2 linked regions of the Candidatus Thiodictyon syntrophicum genome follow. Each later gene encodes a partner of the first gene's protein in a complex. Links are inferred from orthologs where the notes say so. Each region holds a gene or a part of one and is shown on either strand. Other genes may lie near its edges.

What was found.
Region 2: the proteins of THSYN_RS28910 (region 1) and dapF are in contact, whole or in part, in a solved structure (PDB 5YGU), measured with the Escherichia coli proteins. The link is inferred for Candidatus Thiodictyon syntrophicum from one-to-one orthologs.

Annotation. Positions count from the first base shown.
Region 1 is NZ_CP020370.1:6,734,464-6,749,610, forward strand. What follows is about bases 7,048-9,936. They hold THSYN_RS28910 (RNA pyrophosphohydrolase), read left to right. Parts: upstream 7,048-8,166; coding sequence 8,167-8,706; downstream 8,707-9,936. Other genes in these bases: THSYN_RS28900 (hypothetical protein), read right to left, coding at 7,048-7,146; THSYN_RS28905 (histidinol-phosphatase), read right to left, coding at 7,253-7,909; ptsP (phosphoenolpyruvate--protein phosphotransferase), read left to right, coding at 8,814-9,936. Also shown: THSYN_RS37535 (very short patch repair endonuclease), read left to right, coding at 1-243; THSYN_RS28885 (hypothetical protein), read right to left, coding at 216-1,559; THSYN_RS28890 (sensor histidine kinase), read right to left, coding at 1,572-3,752; THSYN_RS28895 (AAA family ATPase), read right to left, coding at 4,984-6,780; more of THSYN_RS28900, read right to left, coding at 6,958-7,047; more of ptsP, read left to right, coding at 9,937-11,075; THSYN_RS28920 (MDR/zinc-dependent alcohol dehydrogenase-like family protein), read left to right, coding at 11,562-12,506; THSYN_RS28925 (IS1 family transposase), read left to right, coding at 12,591-13,601; THSYN_RS28930 (DegT/DnrJ/EryC1/StrS family aminotransferase), read right to left, coding at 13,725-15,147. UniProt on the Escherichia coli protein: Master regulator of 5'-end-dependent mRNA decay.
Region 2 is NZ_CP020370.1:591,572-606,828, forward strand. The notes cover bases 1,287-4,285. They hold dapF (diaminopimelate epimerase), read left to right. Parts: upstream 1,287-2,370; coding sequence 2,371-3,201; downstream 3,202-4,285. Other genes in these bases: lysA (diaminopimelate decarboxylase), read left to right, coding at 1,287-1,694; THSYN_RS02570 (class I SAM-dependent methyltransferase), read left to right, coding at 1,691-2,371; THSYN_RS02580 (DUF484 family protein), read left to right, coding at 3,198-4,049; xerC (tyrosine recombinase XerC), read left to right, coding at 4,046-4,285. In the rest of the region: THSYN_RS02555 (META domain-containing protein), read left to right, coding at 1-72; THSYN_RS02560 (LptM family lipoprotein), read left to right, coding at 157-447; more of lysA, read left to right, coding at 447-1,286; more of xerC, read left to right, coding at 4,286-4,954; THSYN_RS02590 (helicase-related protein), read right to left, coding at 4,968-8,879; THSYN_RS02595 (HNH endonuclease family protein), read right to left, coding at 8,895-9,704; THSYN_RS02600 (AAA family ATPase), read right to left, coding at 9,708-11,000; THSYN_RS02605 (DUF1156 domain-containing protein), read right to left, coding at 11,238-14,468; THSYN_RS02610 (DUF7680 family protein), read right to left, coding at 15,092-15,257. UniProt on the Escherichia coli protein: Involved in the succinylase branch of the L-lysine biosynthesis and in the biosynthesis of the pentapeptide incorporated in the peptidoglycan moiety. Catalyzes the stereoinversion of LL-2,6-diaminopimelate (L,L-DAP) to meso-diaminopimelate (meso-DAP).

The sequences.
Region 1 (15,147 bases):
GTGGACGGGTGCTTCTGGCATGGCTGCCCAATACACTATCAAGCCCCAGAGAATAACAGCCAGTTCTGGAAGCGAAAGATCGAGCGAACCATTGAAAGGGATCGAGAGGTAGAAGACTCGCTTACCTCCGTCGGTTGGCAGGTACTGCGCCTCTGGGAGCACGAAGTGCGGACCGACACGAGTGCCTGTGTCGAGCGTATCGCCGTAAGACTTGCTCACAAGGGCAACAGCAAGCCGATATGACCCCGGCGGGTTATGTGGCGACCGATCCAACCCATCCAGTCTGCCATCAACAACTCGCGCAGCCTCATACTGGGCGGCCCCAACTGAGCCGTTACAGCATCCGTGCGGATCGTAATTTGCAGGTCAGCATTCACCAACAAAATAAATCGCTCTGATTCATCTGCACAGACAGGGCTGCGGTAGAGATTGTCGCGACACAGACGTCCCACCTCTTTCTTGTCCGTTTCCCGATCAAGGCGCCAGATATGATCACGAAATTGCCAAGGCACACGGCAAACCAGAACGAAACGGCGCCAGATAACTTTACCGTTCGCATGATCGCAGGGGGGCGTAATGTCCAGCCAATAGAGCCGACAAGCTTTGGAAACCGCCTTCCGATCCGACGTAGCCGTGTCCAGGTAATTACCTCTAATAAATGTCTCGCGCTTTTTCGTGCTGTCGAGGTCGGAAGGAAGCGTTTGCTCTTTCTGGGTCGATACGTCGAAAAGGGCACCCGGAGAAGTAACGGAACCGGGATTAAGGTCCAAGTTAAGCATTGTATTGATCTGGCAGCGCCAAACCTCGCGGCCTTCCTCATCTTGAACTTGCGGCTCATGGCTTGGCGTTCCCAAAGCGCAGGACGGTGCATCGCTCGCGTCCAGTCGATCCGCCAGCAAGCGGGACAACAGCCGATAAAGTGCAGTTACCTCCATACCCGATAACTGGGCCTTGCCAGCTTCGGCCGTTGCGAGTTCGAGTAGTAGATTCCGCAATCGACCATCAAGGAAACCCGTGTCTCCCCCCTTTTCTGCGGTGCATGCCAACCCATGTAATACGGATGCCACTGCCCGGCGTACCGCATGCTCCCAGCCAATCAAACAACGGACCGCATCTATCCCGTCAAGTTTGGATTTTACGGCCTCGAGAAGAGCCGTGTCGTTCACCGCTTCTTTGTCCAGGCGTCCGAACGCTACAGGAAGGTCGGTTCCCGACAAACGTTCGCGCACGAACTTGAACATCGCCTCCGCATGATCGTCATTGGAACTCCAGCTAATCAGTGCCCAGGGACCGTTTTCCGTGGGCAGGAGTTTCTGCAAGGCCGTCACCACCTGCTGGAAAGCGTAGTGCGCGTTGGTTGCCAATCCTTTGCCAGAAAGCTCAATATCCATGAATACGACACGCACCCCACCGGCCAAAGGTCGGGCGTCGACCAATTTGGCTTCGTCATATTGCACGAACACGACCGGCAGTCCGGCCTTCCAAAGCGCAGAGGAGATCCGCAGCCCATCTTCCTCCTTATCATCAACGACCAGAACCGTCCCCGTATCTGTCAGCATTCGTTTCTCTCCCTAGCTCTTTCTTGGAAAAACCATTGCGACGATGGCGCCGGTACATTCCTGCGGTGCACCCACATCTGCCCGCGACGGAAAGCACAGTCGTCCATCATGTCCGGTCATGGCCATATTCGAGAAATAGAGCCCAAGGCCCATGCCGTCTTCGCGACGCGTAAAAAACGGCCGAATCACGTCAGCAGGCACGTCCCGGAATCCAGGGCCGGAGTCGCCCACAACAATCGCCGGACCTTCCAGGTCGTGGCTGGGGCCGACCCACAAACAGCGGCCGGGATCATCGTGATCGCGCGCGGTATTAATCCAGTGAATCGCGTTATCGATCAGGTTGGCCAGCGCCGCGGTCAGAATACGCCGCTCGCCTTTGATCGGGAAATCGGCAGATGCATTACGCTCGAATCCATTAATAAATCGAATATGATGATAATTGCAGCGCGGCAGATTCGCCAACATTGCATAACTGCAGAGTTTCGCGGCAGTCAGCGTTTCACCCTCACCCTTGCGAACCAGGACCAGAGAACCTTCGAGCATCTCTGTCAACTGCCGACTCATCTGAATGAGCTTTTCAAAATCTTCGCCATTTTCCAGGGCTTTAGTTAGGCCACGCACCCCGCGTACGATCTCATGGAACACCAGCGCCAAGCCCAAGCCTGCGCCCACCGAACTCATTAGAACGTCGCGCGCGGCCTCGTAAGTCCTTTTCACTCTATCGACATAGCTGCCCAACTCTGTCGATAGATTCTTCTCCACCACCCGACGCCGCAGTGCCTCAATCGCAATGCCTGGGTCCTCAATCCCGGTGACATCCCCCTTCCCCTTGGTCTTAAATGCCTCCCGCATGTCCTTCTTGTCTCGCGAACGCTCAGCCTCAAACTGGATAAGGGCACATCGAATCGCGTACCACAGTTCACGGTATGCGTCGTTTTCGACAAAGCCCTCCCGGCTCGTCTTTTCGATGAGTCGAGGACTCGAGGCTAGATCGAGATGGATCTCGGCAAGAAGCAGATTGTTACTCAGCTTATCCACCGGCGCGTTGACACGACGTACATCCAGACCAAGCCAGTCGTTACCCGGCTCGCCATAATCGTAGACGCGCATACCATCGCGATATACCCGAACACCGCCCTGATCCCTCAAGAACTGCTCTAAACCGTTTAGATCGTGGATTCTTGGCTTAATCTTAGGGTCGAGATCGAAACAGCTCAGTTGGCATGAAATCGGCCCGATGCCTAGTCCCGTTTTTCGTTCCGCGTCCCAGCGCAACTTGACGGGCTTCCCGTCGGGCCGCGGCTTCCGGCGCGTCCATCCTCCTCCCTCCGGCGGCGGCGGCCCAATTCGGAAGAATTCAAAGCTGTCGTCCCGCTCTACATCCTGCTGACGAGGTTTTATCAGACCAGGGTAGTCCCTCACGAATGAATCGAAGGGCGTATAGCGGTAGTGCCATGATAGCGACGAATCGTCAAGGACAAAAGCAAAATGGTAAAACGCGTATTTGGGCGCGTCGGTAGCGCAAAAGAGATCGTCTAGCCAGTCGGTCTGTGGCTCGATTTCCATCCTCACCTTGAAGGAGTCTTGTTCTTTGAAGGGAGAGACCATGGCATTGACATTGCGATGCAGGCGGCGAACGTCTCCCCGCGTCCAGACCTGCCGCAGGTCGTCAATACGCAGCCAAGTTCCGTGGCGATTCCCACGGAACATCTCTGGCTCCCGCTCCACGACCTGTACTGGAAATTCCTCAAGGTATTTATGCCCTGTCACCGCACTCCAATCGATCTCCAGGGCTAACTCCAATTGTCCCTGCTTTCGGCTGACCATCGTGAGTCGGCGCCCGAGCTTCTGTACCGCGAAACGCCCAACGCCTTTTTCACCCACCGGTAGCCGTCCGTACAACGGCGAGCGCTCGCCGCGGGCTCGCCGCAGGGCTTTGTGGTCCGAGGCAGGCTCGAGCCAGACATTCAGAACCGTGTCCAGATCCATCCCTTCACCAGAATCCCGAACTTCGATCGCGCCGCCTTCCCTTCGCTGAATATTGATAAATCGCAAGAAAATATCCGGTGAATCAGCATCGTAAGCATTCTTCACCAACTCGAACAACGCGATCCGATGATCACGGATCAACTGGTCGCCGAGCAGATCAAGTATCCGGGCGCGGGGGCGAAAATGAGCCTCGTGAGTTGTCAAAGCGGAGTAATCCTAGAGACTAATACAGGTCTGTTGTCAAGTCCGCGCTGACGGGATATCTTGAATCGACAGCGCTAAGCCATCATCGGTGAACACGGAACGAACATGCCCAAAGGCTGCCGTGACGTCTGTTTGAAGATGGGTCGGGCAGAGTGTCCGCGCATGGTTCGGAGCCGTCAAGGGTTGGGACACGAATGCTCCAGGATGCGGATGGGTGGGCGATACTTGCCCGCTCGTTCAGCTTCAGGACCGGAGCCGGTATGCGCTGCTTCCCGCGACCGGCGACACGCGAGGCCTACCTTCCCGGACCGCATTGCCAGGGAGAGAGATGGGCAAGTATTCACTGTACGTTGGGCTGAGGAACGAAGCCTAACAAGCGGCGCAGCGCAACACGCTGAAATGTTCGGCTTCGTTCCTCAGCCCAACCTACGGTATCGCGAATTTTTCGGGGCGCAGGGAATACTTGCCCGGTTTCAGACCTTGGGAACGACAGCAAGGAGTTCAAACGTTCGGGAAGGGGGCTCATGCCCCGTCCAGCGCTGGTGCGGCGGTTGGGCCTATCCGCGGCACGCAACGCTCCGGACACTTGCGAGGCCACACCGCACCGGGGTGCTTTGCCCCGGTGTCGGCCCCGGTCTGTGACCGGACCCGCAGCTCAGCCCCGCATCGAGAGGATCGGCTGGCCACGCGCGACCACCTCGCGCAACAGCGGGTCCGGGACCACCGCTACCGGGCGCGGGCGGTCGACCCGGACCGGGCAAAGGCAGGTCATTGTGTGAGTCAGTATAGAGGCAAGTCCCTGACGGGGCCTCGATCATCGTTCCTGCCTGTGGCTGATGCGCACCCAGCGTCTCGCAGTGGGGGTTGGCAGCAAGCTCAAGACCCTGCAGAGACGCAGGGTAGAAGAAGTCTCTCACGGAGACACAAAGACACGGAGAAAGACACGTCCGGATCTCCGTGTCTTTGTGTCTCCGTGAGAGAAATTCCTGGACCAGGGGTACGCAGCGATGGCCGGAACGATGATCAAGACCCCCGGGCGGGGCCTCGCCGCGTCCCGTCGGCCTACGCGCGTCGGTTGTCGGGTTAGGCGCGGGTCAAGCCGATGTTCTTGCTTGAGGGGCCATGCCGCGCGCGCCCAACCCGACCTACGGGATTGCCTGGAACCGAGGTCGCTGCGCAATACTTGCACGGCGGCGAGGGCAGTGGGACGCGAGAGGGATTGGGTTCGCCTTCAGGGTGCCGGGGCGGGACGCCCCGGCTCCGTTAATGCCCGCCAGACCAAGCGCTCCACCCCTAGGGCGACCACGGCGCAGGCGCGCAGGTCGGTGAGTCCATGCCGATGGCGCAGGGCCGCGCCATAGACCCGCGCCTGTTCCGCTGCCTCGTCGAGTTTGGCCGCGACCGCCGGCAGGGCGGCGAGTGACTCGCGCGATTGGGCGCGGACCTGCTTGCCGGTTAATCCCAGTTCCTTCAGGCCCAGGTATTTGAATTCAAGCAACAGGTCCAGGGCGGCGTAGCGGCGCATGTCGGGGCGCACGATCAAGGCCAGGTCGGCATAGCCGCGGTCGGTTTCCAGTTCCGAGACGGCCATATAGATCCGGTCGTCGAACAGCAGGGTGAGAAAGGCGAATTTGACCAGCAGTTCATTGGTCCAGCGGTAATCGCGGTTCGACAGGACCCGGAAATAGCGCGTCTCGATGAAGTCGCACAGGGGCGCCAGGTCCCCGCGCAGGTACAGGGTCTCCGCGACCCGCTGCACCGTTTCGCGCTCCTCGTAGCCGGGAAGCCACAGGTCCCGCAGGCGCTCGACATAGAGTGCCCGGGCGACCAGATTGGGGACCTTGAGCGCCAGCTTGCGCAACACGCCCAGGTCGGCCAGGGTCAGGACCCCGAAATAGTACAGCAGCGAGGCCATGAAGGGCTGATCCTTGACCGCGCGCAGCATGTCCTCGACCCCGAAGCGCCGCGCCAGTTCGGGGATCACGACCTGATCGTCGCCGCTCAGAGCGGCGACCAGCAGGTCTTCGCCCTGGGGCAGGCGCGCGATGTAGGCAAGCTTGTTGCGGTCCATCGCCAGGTTCTCATCCAGCATCGGCTCCGGATAGTCACCGTCTCGCTGTAGGGACTTGAGGAAGTAAAGGCTCAACGTGGGGTTGTAAAGACTCGTCGTCGCCCGGGTGCTGAAGCGATAGCCGTTGTAGAAGGTCCGCATAGTCTCCAGCGCCTCGGCGGGGGACCAGGTGACGCCGGCCGCGGCCATCTCGGTCAATACCGCGGTGATCTCGGCCTCGGTGAATCCGCACAGGTCGTTGAACGGCGCATCCAGATAGATATTCTCGCCGACGTTGTAGCCGCTCGTCATGTCGCTCATGACGATCGGCGAGACCCCGGTGATGAAGACCCGTTCCAGACCCAGGCCGCCGGCCGCCGCCTTGACCGCCTTGAAGACGGTCTTCAACAGGCCCTCGCCGTACAACAACGATTCATAGTGCCCCTGGGCCTGGCCGGCCATCAGGATTTCATTGGCGAAGTTGTCGTATTCGTCGATCAGCAGATAGAGCCGGTGCGGGGTGGCGCGGATCGCTGCCAGCAGCGATTCCAGGGAGGAGACGGCGTTGTCCTGGCAGATGGCGATCGGGCGGGTCCAATAGTTCGCGTAGTCGGCCACGAAATTGGTCATGCGGTCATTGAGATGCCGGTGCAGCGCGGCCTCGATCTCATGGACCTCGCCCTGGGCCTTGACCAGGGAGAAGTCCCACTTCATCACGAAAAACCGGTTATGCAGCGGCGTGGGGTCCCGCCCGATGCGCAGCCCCCCGAACAGGGCCGCGAAGTGCCCGGTGCGGTTGAGGTCGTAGTAATGCTCCAGCAGCGACAGGAGCAGGCTCTTGCCGAAGCGCCGGGGCCGCAAAAAGATGAGCTGGCGGCCCCGCTCCTCCAGCAGCGGGATCCGGTCGGTACGGTCCTGATACCAGTAACCCGCCTGGATGAGGGTGCCGAAATCGCTGAGACCATAGGGGAATTTCACGGCTGGCGCCTCCTGCCCGGTGACTCGTTGACCCAGCATAGCACCTGGCTGCGGTCGTCGTCGTTGGCTCCTGGCATCCAGACGATGTACGCCCGTTCAGGGTTGTCAGCGTGGCAGCCGATCCTGGAAATCGTCGAGCAAACGCTTGCCGTGCACGAGCGGCTTCGGGCGACCAGGCTACTCGGCGAGCCATTTGCTCATGCGCGCGGTGACGTCCTCGTGTGTCAGGGTACCTTCAGCGTCGGCCCTGTCCTGAACGGCTGTTACCTTTTCCAGAATGTACGGATGGTATTGGACATCTTCGAGGCTACAGTCCTCGGGTAGGGCCTTGAGCAGGGATTCGACTTCCGCTTTGGCGGTACGCATCGCTCGATCCTCATTCAGATAGCGTTGATTGTTGGGTTTCGCTGCGCTCTACCCAGCCTACGGAGGGTGTGCGGATTGGTGCGACGGCGACTGCTTGCACGGTCTCTCAGCCCCGCAACGACAGAATCGGCCAACCGCGCGCCACCGCCACCTCCCGCAACTGCGGGTCCGGGTCCACCGCCACCGGGCGGTCGACCCGGCCGAGCAGGGGCAGGTCGTTGTGCGAGTCGCTGTAGAAGCTGCTCCCGGCGAGGGTCTCGCCGCTTCCCGTAAGCCAAGCGTCCAGGCGCCGGACCTTGCCCTCGCGGAAGGCGGGGATGCCCGCGACCGCGCCGGTGTAGCGGCCTTCGATGAGTTCCGGCTCGGTGGCGATCAGGTGGGGGATGCCGAAGCGCGCCGCGATCGGGGCGCCGACGAAGGTGTTGGTGGCGGTGATGATCAGCAGGGTGTCGCCGGCGCCACGGTGGGCGGCGATCAGGTCGCGGGCGGCGGGCAGCATCAGCGGTGCGATCACCTGGGCGACGAAGTGCTCGCGCAGTTCCTCCAGCAGGTCGCGCGGGTGCTCGCGCAGCGGACTCAAGGCAAAGCGCAGGAAGGCGTCGATATCGAGGGTGCCGGCGCGGTATTGCGCGTAAAAACGGTCGTTCGCACGCGCATAGTGGGCCCCGTCCACCAGCCCGCGGGCGACCAGAAATTCCCCCCAAAGGTGATCGGAGTCCCCTGCAATCAGGGTGTTGTCGAGGTCGAAAATCGCTAAGGCCATGCTCTCATTCCTGCTTTCGCGCTCGCGCCCCGCGGGGCCTGGGAGCCGGGATCGGGCGCATTGTGCCTCAGAAGTGCCCCGCGGCGACGGTTGAAGATGCCGTCGCCCCTGCCCGCGGGGCTGCGCGCGGCCCCGCGGACGGCTCCAAAAGGCACCGGGAAAGCCTTTTGACGGCAACCGCTTATACAATCCAGCGCTTGCCGCTCCCAAGCCGGTTGTGGAAGAATGCGATCACTTAGACGGCCGAGTAAGCTGCCTTGATCGACCGCGACGGTTTCCGCCCCAATGTGGGTATCATTCTGAGCAACGACGAGCGCCGCCTCTTCTGGGGTCGGCGCATCGGTCAAAATGCCTGGCAGTTCCCGCAAGGGGGCATCAACACTGATGAGACCCCGGCGCAGGCCATGTACCGGGAGTTGGAGGAAGAGGTTGGACTGGAACCCCACCAGGTCACGATCCTGGGCGCCACCCAGGGCTGGCTGCGCTACCACCTGCCCAAGCGCTTCATCCGCCGCCATTGCGGCCCGACCTGCATCGGCCAGAAACAGGTCTGGTTCCTGCTGCGGGTGGACTGCCAGGAGGAGGCCTTTTGTCTCGACAAGACCGACAAGCCGGAGTTCGACGCCTGGCGCTGGGTGCGCTACTGGCAGCCCCTGCACGAGGTGGTCTACTTCAAGCGCCGGGTCTATGAACTGGCGCTCGAAGAGTTGGCGCCGCTGCTGTATCCGGAGGGGATCCCGGAGCGCAGCGAGGCCCTGCCGCGGGCGGCCGGCTTCCTGCGTCAGCGGCACCGCTGATGTCTGACGCCCGCGCCCAGCCCCCGGTGTCACCGTCGCCGCCGCCCGCGGCCCCGGTCCCCGCCCCCGCTTCACCCAGCCCAAAGGCCCCGTCGCCCATGCCCGGCATGCTCGAATCACTGCGTCGCATCGTCCAGGAGGTCGACAACGCACCCGACCTGGAACAGGCCCTGGCCATCATCGTGCGGCGGGTCAAGGAGGCCGTGGGGGCCGATGTCTGCTCGGTCTATCTCAACGACTACGACAACCGCCGCCACATCCTCCAGGCCACCGACGGCCTGCGCCAGGCGGCGGTGGGGCGGGTGCGCATCGAGTTGGGGCGCGGCCTGGTGGGGCTGGTGAGCGAGCGGGCGGAACCCATCAACCTGGACGACGCCTCCGCCCATCCACGCTATCTCTGTATCACCGACACCGGCGAGCAGCGCTACCACGGCTTCCTTGGGGCACCGATCATCCAGAACCGCAAGGTGCTCGGGGTGTTGGTGCTGCGCCAGTTGGAGAAGCGGCACTATCTGGATGACGAGGTCACCTTCGTCGTCACGCTGGCCTCCCAACTCGCCGGCGCCATCACCTACGCTCGCACCAACGGCGAACTGGCGCGCCTCCAGGACGAGGGCATCCCCCAGCGCTTCCTGCCCGGGCTCGCCGCCTCACCCGGCATCGGCATCGGCATCGCCGCGGTGGTCTATCCCCCGGCGGACCTGGATGCCATCCCCGACCGGCGCGCCGAGAACCCCCAGGCCGAGGAGGACGCCTTCCGCGGCGCCCTCCAGGACGTGGCCGCGGACCTGGACCGCATGGTGGCGCGCACCCAGACCAACCTGAGCGCCGAGGACGTTGCAATCTTCGACGCCTGGCGCCTGATGCTGGAGAGCGACACCCTGGTCGACGGCACCGTCGCCCGCATCCGCGCCGGCAACTGGGCGCCCGGGGCCCTGCGCGCGACCATCGCCGATCACGCCCGGGTATTCGACGGGATGGAGGACGCCTATCTGCGCGAGCGCGCCTCCGACGTGCGCGACCTGGGCCGCAGTATCCTGATGCACCTGCAGAACCTCGCCGCCGCGCCCATCGCCTATCCGCAGAAGACCATCCTAGTGGGGGCGGAAATCTCCGCCATGCAGATCGTCGATGTGCCGCGCGAGCGCCTGGCCGGGATGGTCTCGACCAGCGGCTCCGGGTCCTCCCACGTCGCCATCCTGGCGCGCGGCATGGGGGTACCCGCGGCCATGGGCGTCGCCGACCTGCCGGTGGGGCGCGCCGAGGGCCGCGACATGGTGGTCGACGGCTACCGCGGCCGGGTCTATGTCTCCCCCGGTCCGGCGGTGCGCGCCGAGTACCAGCGCATGGCCGACGACGACCGGGCCATGAGCAACGAGTTGCAGTCCCTGCGCCACCTGCCGGCGGAGACCACCGACGGCTACCAGTTGCCGCTCTTCCTCAACACCGGGCTGGTCTCCGAACACCGGCCGCTCGGGATCGAGGAGGCCGCCGGGGTGGGGCTCTACCGCACCGAACTGCCCTTCATCGTGCGCGACAGCTTCCCCGGGGAGGCAGCGCAGATGTCCAATTACCGCAAGGTGTTGGAGATGTTCGCCCCGCGTCCGGTGACGATCCGCACGCTCGACATCGGCGGCGACAAGCCCCTGCCCTATTTCCCGGTGCATGAGGCCAACCCCTTCCTGGGCTGGCGCGGCATCCGCATCACGCTGGACCACCCGGAGATTTTCCTGACACAGGTGCGCGCCATCCTGCGCGCCTCCGTCGGGCTCGACAACCTCCAAGTCCTGTTCCCCATGATCAGCACCGTGACCGAGGTCGACGAGGCCCTGACGCTGCTGCGCCGCGCCTATGAGGAACTGCTGGAGGAGGGCTACCAGGTCAGGATGCCGCCGGTCGGGGTCATGATCGAGGTCCCGGCCGCGGTCTATCAGGCCGAGGCCCTGGCGCGCCGCGTCGACTTCCTGTCCGTCGGCACCAACGACCTCACCCAATACCTGCTGGCCGTGGACCGCAACAATGCGCATGTGGCCAAGCTCTATGACGACCTGCACCCCGCGGTGCTGCGCGCGCTGAGCCAAACCCTGGCGGGCGCGCGGGTGCACGGCCGGGAGGTCAGCATCTGCGGCGAGATGGCCGGCGACCCGCTGGCCGCGGTCCTGCTGCTCGGCATGGGCGTGCACAGCCTGAGCATGGGGGCGCACAGCCTGCCGCGGGTCAAGCGGGTGATCCGCAGCATCAGCCGGGCGCGGGCGCGGGAGGTCCTCCAGGCCGCCCTCCAGTGCGAGGACGCGGCCTCGGTGCGCCGCATCCTGTTCGAGACGCTCGAAGGGCTGGGGTTGGGCGGGCTGGTGCGGCCGCGGCGGTAGGAGTTCGGAGTTCGGAGTTCGGGGTTCGGGGTTCGGGGTTCGGGGTTCGGGGTTCGGGGTTCGGGGTTCGGGGTTCGGGGTTCGGGGTCGGGGTTCGGAGTTTGGGGTTCGGAGTTTGGGGTTTGTTAGTCCGCAAGTGAACGCAAATGAACGCGACATGAAGGCGATGAAAACGTTCGGCAGCGATAGCTCTTGCCAAGGTCGTAGGGTGGATAAGGCGCGCGGCACGGCGCTGCTGATCGCCAACGAGGCCGGCACGCGCCGCATCCACCATGATGCCGGGGTCAGGCCCCGCGGCGGCCTCGATCATCGTTCCGGCCCGCACACAACCGGCAAGGTGCACGCACGGGCCGGTTTTCTCACGCAGAGACGCAGAGACGCAGAGAATCCTTCTTTCTTCTCTGCGTCTCTGCGTCTCTGCGTGAAACTTCTTCGAGTTCTCGCTGGCCGGAACGATGATCGAGGCCCCCGCGGCGCCTCATCCCCATGATTGGACTCTGGCTGGCCGACGGCCGCTTGACCCTGCGGCGGGACCTCCCGGAGCCGGCACCAGGCCCCGGCGAGTCCCTGATCCGCCCGCTGCTGCGCGGCATCTGCAGCACCGACCACCAACTGGTCGACGGTCTCTATTCGTTCACCGGCGTACCCGGCCACGAATTCGTCGGGGTGGTCGAATCAGGCCCGCCGGACCTGGTGGGACAGTGCGTCGTCGCCGAGATCAACCTGCCGTGCGGACAATGCCCACGCTGCCGCGGCGGTCTCACCAAGCACTGCGCCAACCGCCAGGCCGTCGGTATCCATGGGCGTAATGGCGCCTTCGCCGAATGGCTCGCCGTCCCCACCGCCAACCTGCATCTGGTCCCGGCCGGCGTCACCCCCGAACAGGCGGTCTTCACCGAACCCCTGGCCGCCGCGCTGGAGATCCAGGAGCAGATGGCCATCGGCCCCGCTGACCGGGTGCTGGTGATCGGCGACGGCAAGCTCGGCCAACTCATCGCCCAGTCCCTGCGCCCCACCGGCTGCCGGCTCGTCGTCCTGGGCCGGCACCCGTCCAAACTCGACCACCTGGCGCAACTCGGCATCGCCACCCTGAGCGCGCCGCCGAGCGCCCCGGCCGACTTCGACGTGGTTGTCGAATGCACCGGCACCGGTGCCGGCTTCACGCTGGCCCGCACCGCCGTGCGCCCGCGCGGGACCATCGTGCTCAAGAGCACTTACCGCGGGAGCGTCGCGGTGGATCTGAGCGCCATCGTCGTGGACGAGGTCCGACTGCTGGGCTCACGCTGCGGGCCATTCGATCGGGCCCTGGCACTGCTCGCCGCCGGGACCCTGGATCTCGGTTACCTGATCGACTCCATCTACCCGCTCCAAGACGCAGTGTCGGCCTTTGCGCGCAGCCGCGAACGGGGGGTGGGCACTGGTTCAGTTTAATTCCTGTTTACAAGACATTGAAATATATGTAATATATCTAGTTCGGCGCGGGTTTCCGTCACTTTTTGAATAAGTGAGAACTTCTTGAACGGACAATGGACATGCCCTCATTGCAATTCACAGAATTGTCGGCATCACAAGACGTATCAAACCGGTCATAACGGTACGCGTTTGCTGTGGCGATGTCAAAGTTGCAATAGGCTCTTTTCCGAGACCAAAGCCACCCTTATCGAGGGGCTCAGGAAACCGACCAGCTTCATCATTCAAGTGCTCAAAACGCGCACTGAGGGGATCGGCTTGAACGCCGCCTGCCGGGCCTTCGCGATTGCGAAGAATACGTTGCTCCTATGGGAGCGTCGCCTGGCCGATTGCAAGGATGTGCTGGTCATATATGCCCTGACGCACACCTTTATTGAGCAACTGATCGAAGGTGATGAGCTTTATACGAAAGTGAATAGGAATGTCCCCCCGGAGGATTGTGAAGGCTGGACGATCGTACTGATGGAAAGGGCAAGTCGATTTATCTGGGCGCTTCAGTGCGGGAAAAAGGATCGCAGCCTATTTTCATATGCCATACAAATACTTAGAGATGTCATCCTGCGTACTGGCGATGTCACTCTAGTCACCGACGGGGAACGTCGGTATGGCAATCTCCTGTTTGAAATTTGCCACGAAGTATTGCGAACCGGAAAACGCGGCCGCCCACCGAAAGTGCTTCGTCGCGGTGTGAAGGTGCGCCTTAAGAATAAAGGGAAAGGAACTGATAGAACGGGGCACTCGCGTCCCAAATACGAAACCCCTCATCCGGAGCATCCAGAAACCGATCAAGATGTGACGCCAGCCGATATTCATGCTAATCATTTGGAAGCATCGAACGCTTCATTTCGGCGAAAGAATTCTGCTTATCGCCGCCGAACGAATACGTACGCGAAGAGCATTTCTGGTTTGCAAAGAACATTGGATATGTTGTGGATTGTCCATAACTTTATTCGCAGCCACTTCACGACAAAACAGGTTCCTGCGGTGGCTCTGGGGATTCTCCAGCAGGGACTCTCGTGGGATGAGGTCCTTAGAGTTCGACAGCCCAGGTTATAAAAATACTACAAAAACATAAGGATAAGGAAGAACCAAACTGAACCAGTGCCGGGCGTTGCCCTGGGCTGGTATATCGCGCCCCTGCGGGGCTTGAGCATGCGCAAGAATAGCTGAAACGGGGTACTAGTGCTTCAGCGCGGCCATCACCGCCGCCACCACCGCATCCTGATCCCCCTCGCTCAGATCGCCATGCATCGGCAGGCTGACGACCTCGGCGGCGAGCCGCGCGGCGACCGGTGTGCAGTCCGGGCAGCACAGGTACCGATAGGCGGGTTGGGCATTGAGCGGGATCGGATAGTGGACCGCGGTGGGGATGCCGCGGGCGCCCAGGGCCGCGACCAGGGCGTCCCGGCCGGGGACTTGCAGGGTGTATTGGGCATAGACACAGGTGCGGTCCGCGCGGGTGACGGGGGTCTTGATGCCGGGCGCACCGGCGAACAGTTGCGAATAGCGTTGGCCCATGGCGATGCGCCGCGCGAGTTCCTGATCGAACCGGTCGAGCTTCGCCAGCAGCACCGCGCATTGCAGGGTGTCCATGCGCCCGCCGACCCCGATCCGGGTATGCACATAGCGGCGCTCCTGACCATGGACGCGCAGTTCCTGCATGGCGAGCGCGAGCCCCGCGTCATTGGTGAAGATGGCCCCGCCGTCGCCGTAACAGCCGAGCGGCTTGGAAGGGAAGAAGCTGGTGGCGCCGATGGTGGAGAGGTTGCCACTGCGCCGACCGCGATAGGTGGCGCCGAAGCTCTGCGCGGCGTCTTCGATGACCGGCAGCCGGTAGACCTCGGCGATGGCATTGATCTCGTCCATGTCGGCCGGTTGGCCATAGAGCGAGACCGGCATGATCGCCTTGGTGCGGGGAGATATCGCACCCTCGAGCTTGTCCGCATCGATGTTGCAGGTATCGGGTTCCACATCGACGAAGACCGGCCGCGCACCCACGAGGCAGATGACCTCGGCGGTCGCTACGAAGGTGAAGGGGGTGGTGATGACCTCATCGCCCGGCCCTATGCCCAAGGCCATCAGGCTGATCAAGAGGGCATCGGTCCCGGAGGCGACGGCGACACAGTGGGCGGCCCCGGTGTACTGCGCCAGACGGCCCTCCAGTTCTTCCATCTCAGGACCCAGGATATAGCGGCCGTGGTGCAGGACGCGGTGGAGGCGTTCCTCCAATTGGGGGCGGATGAATGACTGCTGGCCGGGGAGATCGATGAAGTCGATCCGCCGCTCAAGGGTCGGCAGGTCGAGGTAGGCGGCGGGGGTGAGGGCCTGGTCGGGGTGCGCGGCGATGAAGGCCGGGTCCAGCGTCAGGACCTTGATGGACCCGGGGGTGAAGCGTTGCAAGGCGCGCAGCAGGCGATCCTGGGCCGGATTCGGTGCCGCGCAGTCCGCGCAGTCCCCGGCCAGCGCGGCGAGCCATTGCTTGCCGTGCGCGAAGGCCGCCAATTGTTGGCGGGCGCGTTGCAGGGCTTGCGCCTCTGCGGACTCACCCGCGCCGCACCGGGCCTCGTCCTCCAGGGCGCGGCGGATGCCGTCCTCGTAACCC
Region 2 (15,257 bases), 6.1 Mb from region 1 along the record:
GCTCCCCAGGGCGGCGCGGTCGGTGGCGGGGAGGCACCGCGGCGGAGCCTGCCGCCGACGCCGACGCCCTAAGGTTCCTTGGACTGCGGATCGCGGGCGACGCCGGATCGGCTACACTGGCGCCCCCGTTCCCGGTCGCGCGAGTCAATCGTCAATATGCACTGTTGGGCCCACAACTCTTTCGTCGTCATGGTGATCGCGCTCGGGACCCTGGGCATGATCGACGCCTGCGGGCAAAAGGGCCCCCTGTTCCTGCCGAAACCGGACGAACAACAGGCCCCGGCGAAGGGCGCGGAGGTGCCCAAGACGCCGGCCCCGACGCCGGTGTCGGCTCCGACTCAGGCGCCGGCCCCGGCCCTGCCCCCGGCGACCAACGCCGAACTGCTGGCATGGCCGGCGCAAAATCCGAGCGGCTGCACCGACGGGTGCTCGGGAGGAGCCAGGTAATGGACCATTTCAACTACCGCGACAACCTGCTCCACGCCGAGGACCTGCCGCTCACCGCCATCGCGCAACAGTTCGGCACCCCCTGCTATGTCTACTCCCGGGCGACGCTTGAGCGGCATTGGCACGCCTTCGACCGCGCCTTCCAGGGGCATCCGCACCTGATCTGTTTCGCGGTCAAGGCCAATGCCAACCTGGGGGTGCTGAGCGTTCTGGCGCGGCTCGGCTCCGGGTTCGACATCGTCTCGGTAGGCGAACTGGAGCGGGTGCTGGCGGCGGGGGGCGAGCCCGGCAAGGTCATCTTCTCGGGGGTCGGCAAGCGGGAGGATGAACTGCGCCGGGCGCTTGAGGTCGGCATCCGCTGCTTCAACGTGGAATCGGTGCCGGAGCTCGAGCGTCTCGACCGGGTGGCCGGGGACCTGGGTGTCATCGCGCCCGTCTCGCTGCGGGTCAATCCGGACGTGGACGCCCGCACCCACCCCTACATCGCCACCGGACTCAAAGAGAACAAGTTCGGGATCGACATCCGGGCGGCCGAGGCGGTCTACCGGCAGGCGGCGCGGCTGCCGCACCTGCGCGTCACCGGGATCGACTGCCACATCGGCTCCCAACTCACCGATCTCGCCCCCTTCCTGGCCGCCCTGGAGCGGGTGCTGGCCCTCGCCGATCGGCTGGCGGCGGCCGGCATCCCCATCGGCCACCTGGACTTGGGCGGCGGGCTCGGTATCCGCTACCTGGGCGAACACCCGCCGGAGCCCGCCGCCTATGCCGCCGCCCTGCTCCATCGCCTGGGCGGCCGCGGCCACGAGATCATCCTGGAGCCGGGGCGCGCCATCGTCGGCAACGCCGGCATCCTGCTGACCCGCGTGGAATATCTGAAACCCACCGAGCACCGGCGTTTTGCCGTGGTGGACGCGGCGATGAACGACCTGCTGCGCCCCGCCCTCTACCAGGCGGTGCAGGACATCGTTCCGGTCCGCCTGGACAGCGCGGCCGACGCCGCCCGCTATGATCTCGTGGGCCCCGTGTGCGAGACCGGGGACTTCCTGGGCAAGGACCGCCTGCTGGCCCTGGAACCGGGCGACCTGCTGGCCGTGCGCGGCAGCGGTGCCTACGGGTTCAGCATGAGCTCCAACTACAACAGCCGGCCGCGCGCCGCCGAGGTCATGGTGGACGGCGGGCAGGCCCACCTGGTGCGGCGCCGGGAGAGCATCGCCGACCTGATGAACGGGGAGTCGCCGCTCCCATGAAGCGCCGTCCCGAACCGGAACTCATGGAGGACGCCGAACAGGCCCTGGCCTATGCCCAGGCCGACTTCTCGGAGTCCAACGCACTCTTCATCAAGCTGCTCGGCCGGCTGGACCCCGCGCCCCTGCACCGCGCCCGCGCGCTGGATCTCGGCTGCGGCCCGGCGGACATCGTCTGCCGCTTTCTGCGCGCCTGGCCGCAGGCGACCTGCGACGCCCTGGACGGCTCCGCCGCCATGCTGGGGCACGCCCGGGCCGCGCTGGACCGGCTGCCCGGGGTCGCCGCACGCGCCCGGCTGCTGTGCGAGTGCCTGCCCAGCCCTAACCTGCCCCAGGCCCACTACGACCTGATCCTCTCCAACAGTCTGCTCCACCAACTGCACAATCCCCAGGTGCTCTGGCAGGCGGTGCGGGCCGCCGCCGCCCCCGGCGCCCAGGTGCTCATCATGGACCTGATGCGCCCCGCCTCCGCCGGTTGGGCCGAGGCCCTGGTGGCGACCTACGCGGCCGGCGAGCCCGAGGTCCTGCGCAGCGACTTCCGCAACTCGCTATTCGCCGCCTTCGAGCCCGCCGAGGTGGTGGAACAGTTGGCGCAGGCGGGCCTGAGCGCACTGGAGGTGGCGGTGGTGAGCGACCGGCATTTGGCGGTCTTCGGCCGTCTGGACGGACAATCTTCCTGATGGCGTTGCGGTTTACCAAGATGCACGGCCTGGGCAACGACTTCGTCGTCATCGACGCCGTGCGCCAGGTGGTCGAACTCGACACCGCGGCCATCCGGCGGCTGGCGGATCGGCACCGCGGCATCGGTTGCGACCAGGTGCTGCTGGTGGAGCGCCCGCGGCTGCCCGGCACCGCCTTCCACTACCGGATCTTTAACGCCGACGGGTCCGAGGTGGAGCAATGCGGCAACGGCGCCCGCTGCTTCGCCCGCTTCGTGCGCGACCAGGGGCTCTGCGATCAGACCGAGATCCCGGTCGGCACCGCCGCCGGTGCGATCCGTCTCTTCATCGAGCCGGACGGCCAGGTGCGGGTCGACATGGGGGTCCCGATCCTGGACCCGGCGCGCATCCCCTTTCTGGCGGATGCGCAGGCCCCGACCTACGACCTCGCGGTGGACGGCGAGACGCTCACCATCGGCGCCGTCTCCATGGGCAATCCCCATGCGGTGCTGCTGGTGGAGGACACCAAGACGGCGCCGGTGGCGCGGCTCGGCCCCCGCATCGAGTCCCACCCGCGCTTCCCTCAACGGGTGAACGTGGGCTTCATGCAGGTGCTGGCGCCGGATCAGGTCCGGCTGCGCGTCTACGAGCGCGGCACCGGTGAGACCCTGGCCTGCGGGACCGGGGCCTGCGCGGCGGTGGTGAGCGGACGCACCCGCGGTCTGCTCGGGCCGCGGGTGCGGGTCAGCCTGCCCGGCGGGGACCTTGTGATAGAGTGGTCGGTCAACGGGGGAGCGGTCCAGATGACCGGACCGGCACAACGGGTCTTCGAGGGGGAGATCGAGCCATGAGAAAGACAAAGGGCGAGGGGGGCGCGGCCGGGGCCGGGGCGAGCGAGGCCGCGATCACCGCAGGGCCCGCACCGGGGGAGGGCGCCGGGGCGACCGCGGCGGCGGCGGTCGCCGCCTATCTGCAGGGTCATCCGGACTACTTCGCGTCCAACCCGCAGATCCTGGCCGAGCTGCACATCCCCCACACCGCGGCCGGTGCGGCGGTCTCGCTGATCGAGCGCCAGGTCAGGGTGCTGCGCGCGCAACTCGAGACCGAGCGCGGCCGGCTGGCACAGCTCATCGCCCGCGCCCGCGAGTACGAGTCCTTCTCCGCCCGCCTGCACGCGCTGGTGCTCGCCCTGATCGCCGCCCCGGATCTTACGCGGGTCAGCGCCGCGCTCCAGGAGGGCCTGATGCACGAGTTCAGCGCCCAGGCGGTCACCCTCAAGGTCTTCCCGGTGGACCCCGCGGTCGGGGACCCCGATCCCCTGGTCGCCGCCTTCCGGGACTTCCTGGAGCGCAAGCACGCCCTGTGCGGCCCGCTTGACGAGGCCAAGAACGCGGCCCTGTTCGGCGATCTGCATGATCCCGCGGGCGAGCAGGTCCACTGCGCCGCCCTGATACCGATCCGCGCGAACGGACGCTGCGGCGTACTCGCCATCGGGGCCGCCGACCCGGACCGCTTCAAGCCCGACATGCGCACCGACCTCCTGGACCGCCTGGGCGAGATCGTGAGCTGCAAGCTGCAGATGCTGCCGCCTGAAGTGCCGAGCGCGGTGACGCCGCCGCCCCCGGCCCCCGCGAGCGAGGACGAACCCAAGCCGACGCCGACCCGGCGCAAGCGCACCAAGAAGACGGTCCCGGAATGAGCGAGCCGGAAGGGAGCCCCATCGAGCCCTTCCTCGCCCACCTGGCCCACGAGCGGCGCCTGGCCGAGCCGACGCTCTGCGCCTATCGGGCGGACCTGGAGCGGCTCACCGCCTGGCTGACCGCGGCCGGCGGGACACCGGACGCCATCACCCGCCTGGACCAGCAGCAGATCCGCCGCTATGTCGCCTGGCGGCACCGCACCGGGGTCTGCGGGCGCACCCTGCAACGCGAACTGTCGAGCCTGCGCAGCCTCTATCGCTGGCTGCTGCGCGAGGGGCGCGCCCAGAACAACCCCGCGGTGGGCATCCGCGCCCCCAAGACGGCGCGCAAACTCCCCGCCACCCTGGACGCCGATCAGTTGTGCAGCCTGCTCGACCGCCCGGTGGATGACCTGCTCGCCATCCGCGATACCGCCATGATCGAACTGTTCTACTCGTCCGGGCTGCGCCTGGCCGAACTGGTCAGCGTCAACTTAGGCGACATCGACATGGCCGACGCCATGCTCAGCGTCACCGGCAAGGGCGCCAAGACCAGGCGGGTCCCGGTCGGCGCCCAGGCGCGCGCGGCCGTGCAGCACTGGCTGCGGGTACGCGCCAATCTGGCCGCGGGCGACGAACCCGCGCTCTTCGTCAGCAGCCGCGGCAGCCGCATCCACCCCCGCACGGTCCGCACCCGGGTCGCCCAGTGGGCACAGGAACAGGGCGCCACCCGCAATGTGCACCCGCACCTGCTGCGCCACTCGTTCGCCAGCCACCTGCTGGAGTCGTCCGGGGACCTGCGCGCCGTCCAGGAACTGCTCGGGCACGCCGACATCAGCACCACCCAGATTTACACCCACCTTGATTTTCAGCACTTGGCCCAGGTCTATGACCAAGCGCATCCCAGGGCCAAGCGTAAGCCATGAAAGGATACCGGGTTCACACAATGGCCCGTTTCATCTCAGCCGCAATCCGGGTCAACGCAAAGTCCGTGGTCAGATCGGCCTTTTTGCGCTTGATCCCGGCGGCAACCCGGGCCGCGGCATCCAGGGCCGCGTTCAGCAACGGCGCCGGGGCCGTATCGACCCAGAAGCTCTCGTCGCTGATCTTGCGTTTGACCTCGAACGGCACGAAGGCCGTGGCCACCTGGTCGTAGACGCTCGGCACCCGCTGGACGGTGAGGCCCCCACCCTGCGCGGTGCGCTCCGCCACCAGCCGTCGGCAGGCGTCGAGTTCCTTCCAGAAGTTGTCATCGGCGTTGCCGAACTTCTGACGCCCGGTGATGAGCCCATAGGCAGTTCCGAGCGCCAACGCCGCTTGGGCGCGGCCGGATCGCTGGTTGTCCGCCTCCAGGTCGGCGACGTGGGCGGTGAGCCGAAATTCCGCGTCCGCCATCTCCTGAAGTCGGGTCACAAAGGATTCTGCATCGGCCTCGGAAAGCGTTGCAGAGTCGTCGAGATCGATCCCGGCCAGGCTATCCAGGTCGGCAATCAGCCGCGGCGCCCAGCCTTCGCCTTCCTGTATCGCGACAACAAAGGCCACGCACTCCAGGTCCAGCCCCTGCGGCCTGACGGCAATGCGGCGCACGCAACCGGGCTGCTCCCATCGCGCGCTCTGCGCCAGGATCGCGTCAAAGACCGGTTCCCCGTAGGTGGCGAACCGCAATGCAGGGCCAAGCGACTCGATGCCCTCCTCGTACAGCCGCCGGTCCGTGGTCAGTGCGGTACCGTCCAGCACGCCGGCAAGGCCGCGGAGCAACAGCGGCTCGCGCCCGTTGCCCGTCAGGTTGACGGCACAGGCACACCCCAGGGCCTTCAGATAAGCGGAACCGGTCAGGACGCCCCAGAGTCCATCCAAGGTGGCCGGCAGCCGCACGGCCGCGTGCGCCTGCTCCAAGCGCTGATAGATCTCATAGACCTCCTGCCCGGTCAGCTCGGTCTCGCGGATGCGCCGCTGACTGAAGGCAATCCGTTGGCGGGCCTCGGCCTCCAACTGCCCCTCAGTCACCTCGCCCGCCGCCAGCCGGCGGAAATCCTCCTCGGTGACCGGCAACATCGGCACCTGTTGATCGCCGACCACGGCGATCATACTGCCCAGCCGATCGAGCAACCGACCGTAGACGATCTCTTCGACCGAGCCCAGATAGCACAGGTTCTGGACGTGGATGTGCGCGTGCAGTTGGCCGATGCGATCGATCCGGCCGATCCGCTGCTCGACCTTGGCCGGGTTCCATGGCAGGTCGAAATTGACCAGAAAATCGGCCGTCTGGAGGTTGAGGCCCTCGGCCGCCGCATCGGTGCAGACCAGGATGTCGATCTGACCGCGCAGGAAGCGCTGCTTGATCTCGTCGCGCTCGGTGCCGATCAGCCGGCCGGTCGCGGGATCGGTGTATTGGCCACCGCGGCCCGAGTAGGTCCCCACCAACAGCCTGGCCTCGGCCTGCCGCAATCGCCGGACGAGGTCTTCCAGGGTATCCCAGAACTGGGTAAAGATGACCGTCTGCCGGACCCGGCCGGGCCGCGCGGAGTCCCTTCGCTGTTCCACATAGCCCAGCAGGGCTTGGGTCTTGGACGAGGCCGGCGCGGCGTCGTACAGGCTGCCCGCCAGCATCCCGCTGAGCTTTTCCAACTCCCAACGGAGATCCGCCTCGCTGCGGTTCTTGAGCAACTGCTCGATGACCTCCGCGTCGCCCTCTTCCTGTTCCAGATCATCATCGAACTGGGACAGGTCGGGGCCAGCGGTGGTCGTGGCGGCCCCCGGCGCGTCCAGCAGATGTTCCAGGGTCCCCTTGACCCGTTCGCGGCGCCGCCGCAGGGTCTCGCCGATGGCGTGCAGACTGGAGGCGAAGCGCCGCTGCAGAAAGCTCAGATAGAAGCCGGTGGAGACCCGCGCCTGTTGATCGTTGGCGGCGGCGACTTGCTGGGACAACTCCTGGGAATAGGATTGCAGGGCCTCGTAAGCCGCCTGCTCCTGCGGCGTGTATTGGATGCGCCGCATTGGCAGGATGTGCCGGTGCGCCAGGTTGGCTGTGAGCCGGCCCTGCTCCTGGTAGACCCGCAGCAGGGCGCGGTTGTGGCGCATCATCACCCGTGAGAGGGGCGCCGAGGCAAAGATGGCACGCAACAGTTGCTTGAGACTTGCCCCCGTCGGCTGGATGCCCCGCGTCAGCCAGTTGTCATACTGGGTCCGGTTCGAGGGACTGAGCACCGTCTGGCGGATAAAGGTTGCCAACTCAGGGTCATGCCGCCCAATCGAGGCTAGCACCCGGCGCAGAAAACCCAGATCCTCGTCCGAAACCTTCTCGCCCCGCTGGATACGGCCCTGGATCTCGTAATACGCCTGGGTCAGGGACGGATCATCCTGGAAGGGCCCGACCCGCCGCGTCAGGCGAAACAGGTCATAGACCTCGATCGGGTCGAGTTGCATGGGTGTCGCCGTGGCGAGCCACAGGGCACGCGTCTGCGGACGCAAGGTCTGGCTGACCGCCCGGTAAAGGTCGCCGTATTGGGGTTGCACGACGGTTCCCGCGGTGGAGTTGCTGCGGCGCGCGTAATGGGCCTCGTCGACCAGGGCGATGTCCCAGGTCTGCGCCGCCAACTCCCGCTGGCGCTCCTTGCGCCGGACCAGCCCGGTGGAGACGATGACCAAGGCCGGCGCAAAGACCGATTTGGCCGGAATCTGTTCCTCCATTGATGCAAATGGCGGATACAGATAGGCGTGCCGAACCTGGGGGCCGGAGAGCGCCCGCCCGAAACGCAGGAAAAACTTGGTCGCCAACTCGCTCTGCCACTGTCGGGCCAGGCTCGCGGGCGGCGCGATCAACACCCGCCGCGCCAGTCCGGACAGGATCAGCGAGCGCAGGGCCAGGCCCGCCTCGATGGTCTTGCCCAGGCCGACCTCGTCGCACAGCAGGAAGCTGTAGGGGTAGGAGGCGATCAACCGGCGCGCCACGATGGCCTGGTGGGGCCAGGGCTCCACCGGGGCCGTGACCATGCCGACGAAGCGGCCGTTGGGCATCCGCGGGGCCTCGCGCAGGATCGCAAACTGGAGCCACTCCAGCGCCGTCGGCCGCGGGACCTGCGGCGGGTGCGCGCTGGACCCATCGATCTCTTTCGGCTCAGCGACGGCGCTGCCGATCTCGATCAGTCGCTCGCGCACCGCCTGGGGCAGGTCCACCACATAGAGCCCCGGGTCCCGGTTGGCCCAGATGGCCTCGAAATCGGCCGCGTAGCTGTCGGCCCTGGCCGCCTCGCGGGTGCCCCACCAGTCGCAGTGCACCCCGATGTTCTCGGCGTTGATCAGCAGGGCGGTGCGCGACTCGTTCAGGGACCCCTCGGCGAGCAGCCGGTTGCCCTCGGCGTCATGGACGACGGCCCATTTCTCGTGGACATAGCCATCCTCGCGTGACTCGTAGGGGATGGCCATCCCGGTCTTGCGATGGCGGCGCAAGGCCACGCGGATCTCCAGGCAGCCGGCCTTGAGCATCCCGGCCAGCAGACCCAGGCCGTTCGCGACCGACTCCGGCCCGGACTGGGGCTCCGTAAGGGCGGCCAGCAGCGTCTTGGCGAGATGCCCGAGGTCCTGGTGGTCGAGAATGATCTGGGCGTCCTTCGGGTCCAGGTCCGCGCCTGCCACCAACCGCACGCGCCCCTGGTGTTCGACCAATGCCGAGAATCCCTGGGAGGCCGCGGCGAGTGAGGTCGAACGGAAGTACCCCGCCACCCGGTCGTAGCGCCGACTCAGGCGCAGGACCGGGATATAGAAGTCATGGAGCAGGTCGCTGGTGGTGCTGCGATAGCGGGGCTCCCAGCTGCGCTGCTGGAACGACTCGGGCTTGTCGGTGCTCGCCATCTGAGATTCTCTGATTCAGAAAGCGAGTGCTTCGGGCGCCTGAGCGAATAACTCGGCAAGCTCGGGAAGGTGCCGGTGTTGGCGCTTCATCTCGGCCCACACCGTGGCGTGGGGCGCCGTCTGAAACCCATTCCCCAGGCGTGCCAAGTCATCTGCCGAAGCGCCTGCTTCGCGTTGCTGGATGAACTCCCGCAGACGTGCGCGGTAACCGCCGAAGGCATCGGCCCGCGCGGCGACCAGGAGGTCGCGCTCATTGAGCCGCAAGACCCTGATCGTGTACTCGGCACGCAGGTACTCCGGGGTCTCCGGGACGTGCAGGGGCGTCAGTTGGAAGGTATCGCGGAGATCCAGCATCAGGAAGTCGAACGGGTCCTCACGCCGCGGGTCGAGTAGGGCCGGTTTACCCGCGGCAGGCGGCACGACTGGCGCCTTCCGCAGGCGCGAAACGTCGATGAACTGCTGCGTGTCTTGATCGATGACAGCGAACTGATTGTTCTTCGGTCCATTGCAGGGTCCGCAAGCATACAGATAATTCCGCCAGACGAAAACCAGCTCGGGATAGAGGTCCTTGGGGCTGTGATGCTCCACCTCATCGGCCGGGGCGTCCTCGCAATACATGCAGCGCCCAAGCCCCCTGCACATACTGGTCAGGGTATCGCGCACGGCGGCAAAGGCGGGATTCCTCCTCTTGTTACGGCTACTGAAGAGCGATTTGGCCGCCGCAACCCGGGCGGCATAGTTACCCTTCCCGTCGACCTCAGCCTGGTATTGCTCCAGCAACCCGTTTGCCTGGGCGGGAAGCACTGCGTCCGGTATCCTGATCATCACTCAATCGACCCGCGCGGCGACGGTCGGCAGGGCAGCACGGAGTTCCACCTGTTGCTTGCGCTCCGCCGCATCTAGGCCCTTGATCAGTTCCTTGTTGTTCAACTGGGCCAGGCGGTCGCGCATTCCCTGCGCGGTCGGCGACCGGGTATTCGCTGCCTCCGCGCCGAAGGCATCGGTGCCGTAGGCGTCCAGCACGTTGCCGTAGACCACGCGCTTGAATTCATTGCCATCCAGTAATCGGGCCTCCTCATTGGTTCCGGAGCGGGGCAGCAGCAGGATCGAACCGTGCTCCGCCGCCTGGCAGATCAGTGGGCTGTGGGTGGAGACGATGAACTGGATATTGGGGAAGTGTTCGCAGAGCCAGAATCCGATGCGCTTCTGCCAGGTCGGATGCAGATGGGCGTCGACCTCGTCGATGAGTACGACACCACCGGCCCACACTTTTTCAGGGTCATTCCAATCAAAGATCTGCCCCGGTCCAAACGCGAAGGAGAGTTGTCGAATCAGCTCAAAGGTCATGCTCAGGATCGAGCGGTACCCATCGCTAAGCTCCTGCACGGGAATCGACACCCCCGATGCGTCTGAAAAAACCACCTGCTTCGGCGTGATGTCTTTTAGTCGTACGCCCGACGGCAAGAAGCCATCCTGGTTGATGAATCGTTTTAACGGATCCAGTAGAACGTGAGCATCGTCCTGAAAAAGCCCCTCAGCGCGTAACCCGACCAGCCACTCCAACCCCTCCGTCAGTGCGATGCCTTCGCCATAAAGCGACAAGTGTCGATTTAGTCGAAGCAGGGTCCCCGATGTGGATTGCTCCACGCGCCCCACGCCCCCGGTAAAACGCCGAAACGGGCCGTATGAAGCCGCGAACCAGCCTCGTTCGCTGCCCCAAACGTGTCTGTTTGGGTCAGGTTTGCTTTTCAGCGGCTCAAATGAAGGGGCCTTCGTGTCGTCGTCTGCTCGCGCCAGTTTCAAGCCCAAAGGCAGAACGGTATCCGCGGCCGGCGTTGTTCCCTTCCCAGCAAAGCCGTCGAAATCTGGATTCCAGGCGATTCGTAGCTCGATCTCGCCTGCGTCGCAGCCATCACGCAACCAGGCATCCCAGGGCTGCCTTAACCCGTAGGATTCGCGCGGCCCCAGCAACGCGACAGCGATCGACTTCAATAGCGTCGACTTGCCTGCCCCATTATCGCCAAGTACCACATGCCAGCCCTTGGCCTTGTCCGCCGGTATGTCCCAGGTCAGCTCACGAATAGACTTGATGTTCTTTATGTGAATCTGGCGGATATGCATGACTCGAACCTCACCGGAAGGGCGATATGCCCCGCTTGTTCTCGTGACACCGCTTTGCGGTGTCACGCATGTGTCTGGCGCTCTGCGCCGGGACTTGGCAGCACACGCGGACCGCGTATCGAGACGACCCCATACTCAACTCTGCGTACCAGACCCCAGACCCCGCCGCACAGCGGCTGACACATGGGTGACACCGCAGAGCGGTGTCACCAGCGGATCACCGGGCCGCCCACCCGGCTACCCGGCCGCCCCGCGCAGCCCGAAGAGCGCGGTACGCGCCTGGCGCTTGAGGTCCGGGGAGCGCGCCTCGGCGGCCCAGACCTCCAGGAGGTCGAGGATACGCCCGGCGCGTTCGGCGGCGTGCTCCTGGAGATAGGCGCGGGCGACCGGGATATCGCCCTCACGGTAGACGGCGATCAGGCCCTGGAGGCGGTCCCAGTCGGTCTGGGGGTCGGTCAGGCGGGCGCCGTGGCGCTCCTCCGGCAGGGCCAGACGGAGTTTGGAGCCGGTGCGGACCAGGGGGGCCTGGTAGCCGTCGGTACCCTTGTCCCGGCCACGGGTACCGGTGGCCTGGTTGATGCCGATCTCCCGATCCTGGACCCGGTAGCCCCCGGGCTTGGCGTCCAGGGCAATGCCCAAGGAGCGGGAGAGGTTCAGGATGTCGTCATAGGCGACCTCGGACAGTTCCCAGATGCCGAAGATCGTCAGGGCCATGGCGGTCTCGCTGTCCAGGTCTTCCACCCGGACCTTGCCCTTGGTGATCTGACTGACCCGGCCCTGAGAGACCACGCGGCTGGCCTCGTTCATCGCCTTGACGGGGCTCACCAGGTCATCGCCGTCCTGCACCGGCCAGTGGGCGGAGAGGACCTGGAGCGCTTTGCCGTAGCTCGCGACCATCTCGTCCACCGGGTTGAGGCGCAGCGGCGCGAAGTCGGTGAGGCCCTGGCGGACGGCCGCCTCGATCTGGCGGCGGATGCCGGTCTGGCCGAAGGCGCTGTCCCAGATGGCGGTCTCGGTGCCCTGGGCCGGGCGCTTGCGGCAGGACAGAAAGATGGAACTGGCGGCGGCGGCCAGGTCCTTTTGGTGGGTGGAGTTCTCGCCCTCGGACTCGACCGGGAAGCAGGCGGTGATGATCCAGCCGGCATCGATCAGCGAGCGGGTGAGGGTCTCCCAGGCGTCCTGTGACTTGTGGTTGAACATCAGGGTGAAGAGGCCGTCGTCCTTGAGGGTGCGCCGGCACTCGCGGAAGATCTCGCCCATCATCCGCTCATAGGTCGCCTTGGCCCCGTCCGGTCCCCCGTCACGATGGGGATTGGCCACCGCCTCGGCCTTCTTGTCGGTCAGGCGCCGGTTGTAGACGCCGGGATAGAGGTCGCGCAGGGTGCGCCGTTGCCAGACATAGAAGTAATCGGACAGCTCGGCGTATTGCACGTTGTTGTAATACGGCGGGTCCATGCAGACCAGGTCCACCGATTCATCGGGAACCTGCGGGATGTGTGCCCCGGTGCCATTGAGGATGGTGACCGGCGGCTTACCGTCCGTCCCCTCCAGCACGGGTGCCAGCAATTCAGCCATGCCTTTGTAGGCATCGAGAACCTGAGATAGACCCCAGGCGGCGCCCGAGTTAGGGCCGGAAAATATCATCTCGCCGAAGGTCCATTTCAGCGAAAAATCATGGCGGCCGAAGGTACCTTTGACCACGCCGCGAGTAAACTCCCAGCGGGTCTGACGGCTGTTGTAGTCGAGCCCCTTGTCGATGGCGAATTGCAGATAGGTCACGACCGCCCGGCCGCGTTCAGGTCCTAACTCAGCGAGAATCTCCGGTTTGAGCTGGTTCAGGGTCTCGATCAGGGTTAGGTGGCCCAGCAGTTGCCTCGGGCTGAACATATCGAGCCAGTGGGTGATTCCGTAGCGCAACAGTCCATCGCGTTGGTCGCGGCGATGTCCGGGCGGGATCTCCTCGGTCGGGATCAGACCCTGATCGTCCCAGCTATTCCACTTGGCCTGTAAACGACGCTGGGCCTCTTCCAACGCGTCGAGGTCGCGTTGATTCGGCGGGCGGAAATAGCGAGCCTTGGTGGTCTTAATCTCGCCCTTGCGGGCGCCGCTGGTATAGCGCAGCGGTTGACCGTGGCTGTCGAGTTTGGGTTCCAGGCGCACGGCCACCACGGCATAGAGTCGGTTTTGCCAGCCGTCCGGGCAGTCCGTCATCGCGGTCGGGTGCTTGGCGACGGCACGCGCCTGGCGCTTGATTTCTTCGCCGTCGATGGCCTGCTTACAGTGAACGCATTGGCCAGTGCCCCGATTGACGGTTGCGGCGTTCGGGTCCTCGCCGTTGGGGCCACGGCCGTGTTTTACCTGATAGGTCTGAAAGCCGACCTTACCGCGCTCCGGGATGACTCGAACTCCCCACGCGTCGCTGGCATCCTTTGACAGCCAACAGGTGTTGAGCAGCGGCGCCTCGCCGCCGCAGTGGGAACAGGTGACTTGGCGGTTGTATAGAAACGCGTCGAGGAACTCTGTAAGAAAAGGTCCACCTTCCTCTGGTGAGTCGGCGAACAGACGCTGTAAACGCGATAAATGCGGTTCAGCAATCGGCGATGGGGGAAACAGGTCGGCGATCTGATCGCGCATGTCCGCGAGCATGATTTGACCCCAATGTTCGATGTCGTCGTAAAGGGTCTTTCCATAACGCGCGGGATAGTCGAGCGTTGCATAAAGGATCGCAGTAGCGACCGGATTCAACTCGTTGGCAATGACCCGATGCCCAAGACGGAGCGCCTCGAACGGGATCGACCCACCGCCTGACGTCGGATCGAGGACAGTGAGACCGGTCGCCGCATAGTTGGGTAGATGGGTGTAGGCGCGAGGATAGAGATACTTGTCCTCAGGGGTGCGAATCTTGTGCCCGTTCTCGAACGCGATCCGTTCATTCGCCCATGCGGGGTCGGCCGTCGCCCTTTGGATGGGGAGTAGGCGGTCGATCAGCGGACGAAGCTCGGGCAACGGTTTGCACTCGGCCTCCCATCGCACCATTACGGGATCAGACCGCAGGTCAGGCTGCGCCTCCTGCAATCGCTCGATAATCCTGAGGTTCGCCTGACGGCGCACCTGTTCCTCCGCCAATGCCCGCAAGACGGGATCATCGACCGGCAAGACCTCAGGTCCCGCCCTCGATTCGATCCGTTCCAATAGCTTGCCTGTCAGGGTCCAGGGCTCGCCATGGACCAGCGCCTGAACGCGCTCAATGCCGAGCCGGCGGATGAAGGTCTCGGGGTCGGTCCCGGCCGGCAGCAGGGAGGACAGGATGGCGGCGCGGCTCGCCGTCAGCGGCCGGCGCGCCCACCAGACATGCAACCGATTGACCGGCGGCTGGAGCCCGACGCTCTGCTCCCGCTGCGTCTCAGCCCCAACCTGGTGGCAGGGAAATCCGGCCTCGATCAGTCGGGTGTCTGTGGTGTCTTCCATCGGATGTCCTCGAAGCCCTTGCCGAACGGGCGCAGTATCCCATAGGCTGCCGCTTCCATGTAGGAACGACTGAGCCTGGTGCGGGTTACCCGCAAGATGATCCGGCGGCCCGCCGATGTCACGCCCTTTCAGGGCTAAGACCCTAACGACAGACCACCCGGGGCGTTGCCCTGGGCTGGTATGTCGCGCCCCTTCGGGGCTAGGGGCGTCACGCACTGAAAAACCTTGGTGAGCGGGGCGTGACAACGGCTCTTTCCAGGTTGACCCCAACGGGGTCACACATACCAGCCCAGGGCAACGCCCTGGGTGGTACACGGCAATGATCTTAGCCCTGAAAGGGCGTGACAGATGACCGCACCGACACCCGCTCGGTTGCGACACGAAGCAGGTCCGGTGATAAGGCGAAGTGTCACGCGCTCTGCGCAGTGAGCGCGGGTGGCCGGAGTAATGCCAGGGCCTTGGTGACGAACGCAGGGATACCCCGGAGGATGTCGCCGTCATCGGTCTGCACCCCGGCCGCGGATTCCCAAATCGCGCTGTAGTGTCAATCTTAATCATTATGCCGGCCACATCACGAATGACATTCGTCGCGGCCCGGGGGCCGCTCCTACCCGGAGCGTCGCTCATGCCGCCAACCGCAGCCGCTCCAACATTTCGGCAACGCCCTTGTCGTCCGTATGTCCGCCCAGCATGGTCCGCAACCCGGAGAGCGCCCAGCGGTTGGCGATCGGGCCGAAACTGGTGGTCCGCGACAGCCAGTAGGCGGCCTCTTCACGGGTGAACTGGCGG